2 regions of the Roseateles sp. genome follow, and region 1 is predicted to be linked to the other one. Evidence: predicted binding sites of a transcription regulator. Region 1 holds the regulator's gene; the other holds the start of a gene.
The links. Region 1 encodes LexA, which represses DNA repair genes until DNA is damaged. Its sites were predicted from a motif close to ACTGTATNNNNATACAGT; they were not measured.
Positions count from the first base shown of each region.

Region 2: recA (recombinase RecA) is a predicted target of LexA. The motif match lies at 1,692-1,709, and genes of this name have one in related genera.

Region 1 covers NZ_OZ253537.1:3,829,492-3,832,693, reverse strand. The annotation lists tRNA gene ACQY39_RS16525 (tRNA-Ala) at 1-69, shown strand, start outside; tRNA gene ACQY39_RS16520 (tRNA-Glu) at 127-202, shown strand; tRNA gene ACQY39_RS16515 (tRNA-Asp) at 291-367, shown strand; gene lexA (transcriptional repressor LexA) at 764-1,519, opposite strand; gene ACQY39_RS16505 (asparaginase) at 1,663-2,595, shown strand; gene ACQY39_RS16500 (organic hydroperoxide resistance protein) at 2,617-3,042, opposite strand; gene ACQY39_RS16495 (MarR family winged helix-turn-helix transcriptional regulator) at 3,059-3,202, opposite strand, start outside.
Region 2 covers NZ_OZ253537.1:1,054,586-1,057,787, reverse strand. The annotation lists gene ACQY39_RS04670 (regulatory protein RecX) at 1-490, opposite strand, end outside; gene recA (recombinase RecA) at 607-1,650, opposite strand; gene ACQY39_RS04660 (response regulator transcription factor) at 1,935-2,612, shown strand; gene ACQY39_RS04655 (sensor histidine kinase) at 2,643-3,202, shown strand, end outside.

The DNA.
Region 1 (3,202 bases):
TAGCTCAGCTGGGAGAGCGCTTGCATGGCATGCAAGAGGTCAGCGGTTCGATCCCGCTTACCTCCACCACCAAACGCTGTTTGGAAGTGGCGCGCGATTCAGGATGTGATCAGGCAAGAAGGTTTAGTCCCCTTCGTCTAGAGGCCTAGGACACCACCCTTTCACGGTGACTACAGGGGTTCGAATCCCCTAGGGGACGCCAAGTTTGACAAGACTTGGCAGTGCTTGAAACAGCGCTGCGTAACTTGTTCGGTGTAGCGCAATATCGGTTTCGATGTTGTGGCTCATCTGGAGTGGTAGTTCAGTTGGTTAGAATACCGGCCTGTCACGCCGGGGGTCGCGGGTTCGAGTCCCGTCCACTCCGCCAACAATCTGATAAACCCCGCAAACGAGAGTTTGTGGGGTTTTTTCTTGTCCGATCGATACTCGCTCAATAGTTTCGCCTACTTGCTGTTTGATATCAGTTCCGTACCTGTGCAATATCCAATACAGGCAAGTGATTGGTGGAGATGACTTCACACCTGTGTTTAGATGGGTAACTTCAGAGTTGAAACTTCAGGTGACTTCGCCCTGTCCGAGCGCTCAGCCCAATTGACTGAACCTGTTTTGAAGTCGCCTCAAGCGTGTTGAGCCCAATAAAAAGAGCTCCCGCTGGGAGCTCTTTGCATATGCAAACTGACCTTCGCGGGTTCAAAGTTTCGCCCGCGGTCCTGCTGAATCGAGCGGGAGGCTCTCAGTTTGCCGCGTCACCCGAGTCTGAGTTTCAGCTGAACATCTGATTGCGGATCAAACCCACAGCCAAACCTTCGATGGCGAAACTTTCGTCATCCGCTGCCACTTGAATGGGTTCGAACTCTGAGTTTTCCGGCAGCAATTCGATGCCGCTGCGATTGCGTTTGAAGCGTTTGACTGTCACTTCATCGCCGATCCGCGCCACCACGATCTGGCCGTTCTTGGCCTCTGATGCTTTTTGCACGGCCAAAAGGTCGCCATCCATGATGCCGATGTCTTTCATGCTCATGCCTTTCACTTTGAGCAGGAAGTCGGGCTTCTTGGCGAACATGCTAGCCTCAACGGCGTAGTTTTGTTCGATGTGTTCCTGTGCCAGGATGGGGTGGCCGGCTGCCACGCGCCCAATCAGTGGGAGATTCAGCTGGGCTAAGCTGGCCAGCGGAAAGTCGAGTTGCTGGCGATCGCTGCTGCGTGTCGCGGCTCGGCCGCGCGCATATCCGGCCTGAAACTCACGTGCTTCTTGTGACTCGCGGGCATCACGTGCGGAGTTGAGCGCTCTCAATGTGTCAGACTTCAGCCGGATGCCGCGCGAGGTGCCGCCAACCAGTTCGATGGCGCCCTTGCGGGCCAGGGCTTGCAGGTGTTCCTCGGCTGCATTGGCGGAGCGAAAACCGAGCTCGGCTGCGATCTCGGCGCGGGTCGGTGGAGCGCCGGTGCGTTCGATGGCGGCTCGTACCAGATCGAGGATCTGCTGTTGGCGCGCGGTGAGTTTCGGGCTGTCTTCCACGGTGGTCATCCTCTGCTTGGAGCTTGAGTGCCTGAATATTTATCCAGTGACTGTATTTTCATCCAGGAAATCTAAAATTGCAAAGCAAGCCAGACTCAAATGCAGTGAATGAGCCAGTTTCAGCAGTGAATTCTGGCTTGGTTGTGATTCTCGGGACCGGCGGCACCATTGCCGGGACGGCCAGCGACGCCTCGGACAATGTCGGCTATCAGGCCGCCCAGCTCGGCGTGGGTCAGTTGATCGCCGCTATTCCACCGCTGGCTCAGCGCCGTCTGGAGGCGGAGCAAGTGGCGCAGCTGGACAGCAAGGACATGGATTTCACCACCTGGCAGCTGTTGGCCGAACGGGTGGCTTTCCACCTGGAGCGACCCGAGGTGGCAGGTCTGGTCATCACCCACGGCACGGACACGCTGGAAGAGACGGCCTATTTCCTGCAGCGCGTCTTGGCGCCGGGTAAGCCGGTGGTGATCACGGCAGCGATGCGCCCGGCCACGGCCTTGCAAACCGATGGGCCTCAGAACCTGCTTGATGCGGTGACGCTGGCTGCTGCGGGTTCAGCGCCGGGTGTTTTTGTGGTGTTTGCCGGCAGCATTTACTCCGCCGAACAAGTTCGCAAGGTCCACAGCTACCGCGTGGATGCGTTCGCGTCCGCTGATGGGGCGCGTTTGGCTGTGGTGGAAGAGGGTGTCGTGCGCTGGTTCGCGGCCCGACCGCAGCGCGATGCAGGTCCGGCGTTTGATCTCGCTCTTTTGCGGCGGTCAGCTCTGACTTGGCCGCGTGTGCAGATGGTGTTCAACCACGTCGGCGCGGATGGCTCGGTGGTTCGGGCCTTGTTGGCGCATGGTGTGGACGGGCTGGTGGTCGCCGGCACCGGCAATGGCAGTCTTTCTCAGTCGCTTGAGGCTGCGCTGCGGGAGGCACAGGCGCAAGGCGTGCGCGTGCTGCGTAGCACGCGCTGTGATGCTGGGCCAGTCACGGCGTCAAACGAGGCCTTGCCCAGCGCGGGCGCGCTGAGCCCGGTGAAGGCACGGATCGCACTGCTGCTGGACTTGCTCTCAAACCCAGCGCAGCGCTGAACCGCGCCCCAAGCTTCGGACTCAGGCCAGGGTCAGGGTGACGTCGATATTGCCGCGGGTGGCGTTCGAGTAGGGGCAGACCTGGTGGGCAGCATCCACCAGGTCTTGGGCCACGCTGCGGTCCACGCCGGGCACCGAGATATTCAGTGCCACCTGGATGCCGAAACCGGCGGGAATGGGGCCGATGCCGACATCGGCTGTGATGGACACTTCGGCCGGCAGGGCGACCTTCTTCATCATGGCCACATGCTTGAGTGCGCCGATGAAGCAGGCTGAATAACCGGCCGCAAACAGCTGCTCGGGGTTGGTGCCCGGGCCGCCGGCGCCACCCAGTTCCTTGGGCGTGGAGAGCTGCACGCTCAGCGCGCCGTCCGAGCTGGAGGACGTGCCTTGGCGGCCGCCGGTCGAAGTGGCGCGGGCGGTGTAGAGGACTTTTTCGATGGACATGATGCAGTTCTTCCTATCAAACAGAGGTGGCGGGAGGAATGTCGGCGTCCGCCAGCTGCTGGCGCAGCTCGTGCAGACGTCGAGTCAGGGAACTCAGTTCTTCCAGTGGGCAGGCGGCGGCGCAGGCCAGCTGCGGAGGGATGGCGAGGGCCCGAGCCTT
Region 2 (3,202 bases), 2.8 Mb from region 1:
TGCGCTGCCAGACGGCTCGAGCGCGCTCGATCTCGCTGTCCTTGAGCAAGGCCAACTGGTCGCCGCTGAGCTGCAAGCCATGCTGGGCAAGCTCCAGCTTGATACGTTGGCTGCCGAAACGGGCAGAACGGGCGTGAATGCGGGCGTCAACAAAGCGCTGTTCGCTCAGATAGCCGCGCTCCTGCAGGAACAGCAGCAGGGCATCGACTTCGGCTCCGACGTCGGCATCGCCGCCATCGTCGGGGTCTTCGTCGGGGTTTTCGGCTTGACCCAGCGCATCGACACCTGCTTCTGAGCAGGGCTCCGGCACGAACCAAGCAGCCAGGCCTGCAGCAGGCTCAGCTGCGGCGGCTGCCTGGCGCTGCTGGGCCGCGCGCTGCTCGCGCGCAATGCGCAGCAGCTTGCGCCGCAGCTCCGCCCTGCTGTGCTCCCGCTGGGCCAGTAGCGCAATCGCGCGAGCCTTGAGGGAAAGGGGCTTGCCGGCTTTCATGCAAAGGAAGGGAGTGCCGTGAAAGTACAGGCGACCAAGAAGGAATAGCAGGCTATAGAGAGCCCGTGGTGCAAGAGCCCGAGCGGCGCATGGCACCGGGCTCTTGCCGCGCCCTCTTACTCAGCCGCGCCGCCGGCCTTGTTCATCGGCGCGACGCCGAGCGACTCGCGGATGCGGTTTTCGATCTCACGGCTGACATCGGGGTTCTCGCGCAGAAATTCGCGCGCGTTGTCTTTGCCCTGGCCGATCTTTTCGCCCTGGTAGGCATACCAGGAGCCGGACTTCTCGACCACCTTGGCGACCACACCCATGTCGATGATCTCGCCCTCGCGGCTGATGCCTTCACCGTAGAGGATGTCGAACTCGGCCGTCTTGAACGGCGGCGAGACCTTGTTCTTGACGACCTTGACCTTGGTTTCGCTGCCGATGACGTCATCGCCCTTCTTGATCGAGCCGATGCGGCGGATGTCCAGGCGCACCGAGGCGTAGAACTTGAGCGCATTGCCGCCGGTGGTGGTTTCGGGGCTGCCGAACATCACGCCGATCTTCATACGGATCTGGTTGATGAAGATGACCATGCAGTTGGTCTTCTTGATGGTGGCGGTCAGCTTGCGCAGGGCCTGGCTCATCAGGCGGGCTTGCAGGCCGGGCAGGGAGTCGCCCATTTCGCCTTCCAACTCAGCCTTGGGGGTCAGTGCAGCGACCGAGTCGATCACGATCAGGTCCACGGAACCGGAGCGCACCAGCGCGTCAACGATCTCCAAGGCCTGCTCACCGGTGTCGGGCTGGCTGATCAGCAGCTCCTGCAGATTCACGCCCAGCTTCTGTGCGTACTGGATGTCCAGGGCATGTTCGGCGTCGATGAAGGCGCAGGTGCCGGCCAGCTTCTGCATTTCGGCGATGACCTGCAGGGTCAGCGTGGTCTTGCCCGAAGACTCCGGGCCATAGATCTCGACCACGCGGCCGCGCGGCAGGCCGCCAACGCCCAGGGCAATGTCCAAACCCAGCGAACCGGTGGAAACCACCTGGATGTCCTCAATCACCTCGCCTTCGCCGAGGCGCATGATGGAGCCCTTGCCAAACTGCTTCTCGATCTGGCTGAGAGCGGCTTGCAGAGCCTTGGCTTTTTCGGTGTTGAGGGCTTTGACGGGGGCATCCATGATTCGTTCTCCTGAAAAGGGCTGGGCGGATTATGTCGCAATCTGTATGTTTGTACAGTAGTTTGACGATTGAACTTTGGCAAGCCGTATCAGCTCTTGCAATGTCATGGCTGAATCCTAGGTTGCTGCTGGCTCACTGGATGAGCCAGCAAATGTTGAAGTCAGAATTTGGATGGTCCTTGATTTCACCGCGCACAGCGAACTGCCATCCGCCGAAGCCTTGGCCCGCATCCCTAGAATGCGGGACCGAGCCCTCCCTGGCCATGAGTAATGGAGACTGACGCATGCGCATCCTGATTGCCGAAGATGACCAAGTCCTGGCCGATGCCTTGTTGCGCTCCCTGCGCGCTTCCGGCTATGCGGTGGATCAGGTCGGCAGCGGCACCGAGGCCGATGCGGCCCTCGCTTCGCACGAATTCGACCTGGTGATCCTGGACCTGGGCCTGCCGCGGCTGCATGGCCTGGAGGTGCTCCGCAAGCTGCGCGCACGCGGCTCCTCCATGCCAGTGCTGATCCTGACGGCGGCCGACAGCGTCGAGCAGCGCGTCAAAGGTCTGGACCTAGGCGCCGACGACTACATGGCCAAGCCTTTTTCTCTGCAAGAGCTGGAAGCCCGCGTGCGCGCCCTGACCCGGCGCGGCCTGGGCACCGCGTCCAGCGTCATCAAGCATGGGCCTTTGAGCTTCGATGCGACCGGGCGGGTGGCCTATATCAACGAGCAGATGATTGAATTGTCGGCACGCGAGTTGAGCTTGCTGGAAGTCCTGCTGCAACGCGCCGGCCGACTCGTCAGCAAGGACCAATTGGTCGAACGCCTCTGTGAGTGGGGCGAAGAGGTTAGCAACAACGCCATCGAGGTCTACATCCACCGCCTGCGCAAGAAGATCGAGCAAGGCCCAATCCGCATCGCCACGGTGCGCGGCCTGGGCTACTGCCTGGAGAAGATCCAGCCCGGCGCTTGATGCCCCTCGCTCACGACTGGAGCCCCGGCCATGGCGGCTGAAACCGGCCAACGCTCGCTGTTCGGCGAGATCCTGGATTGGATGCTCGCGCCGCTGCTGCTGATCTGGCCGATCAGCGTGGCCCTGACCTGGCTCGTGGCGCAAGGCATTGCCAGCCGCCCTTACGACCGCGAGCTCGGCGAGATGGCCCGCACCCTGGGCCTGCAAGTGGCCTCGGCCGCACCGCTGGCCGAGGGGCGCAGTGCGCGTTCGCGCTATGCCCTAGCGCCCGAAGCGGCCGCCCTGCTGCGCGCTGACGAAACCGACACGGTCTACTACCAGGTGCTGGGCCTGCGTGGCGAGCTGCTCAACGGCGACGCCAAGCTGCCCGTGCCGCCCGAGGACGATGTCATCGTGCCCTGGGAGCTGCATTTCCGCGACGAAGACATGGGCAGCGAACGCGTGCGCGTGGCCTACCTCTGGGTCGCGCCCGAAGGCATGGCGGGCAGCACTCAGACCATGCTGGTGCAGGTGGCCGAGACCCTGGGCAAGCGCTCGCGCCTGACCAACGAAATCATCAAGGGCGTGATCCTGCCGCAGTTCGTGATCCT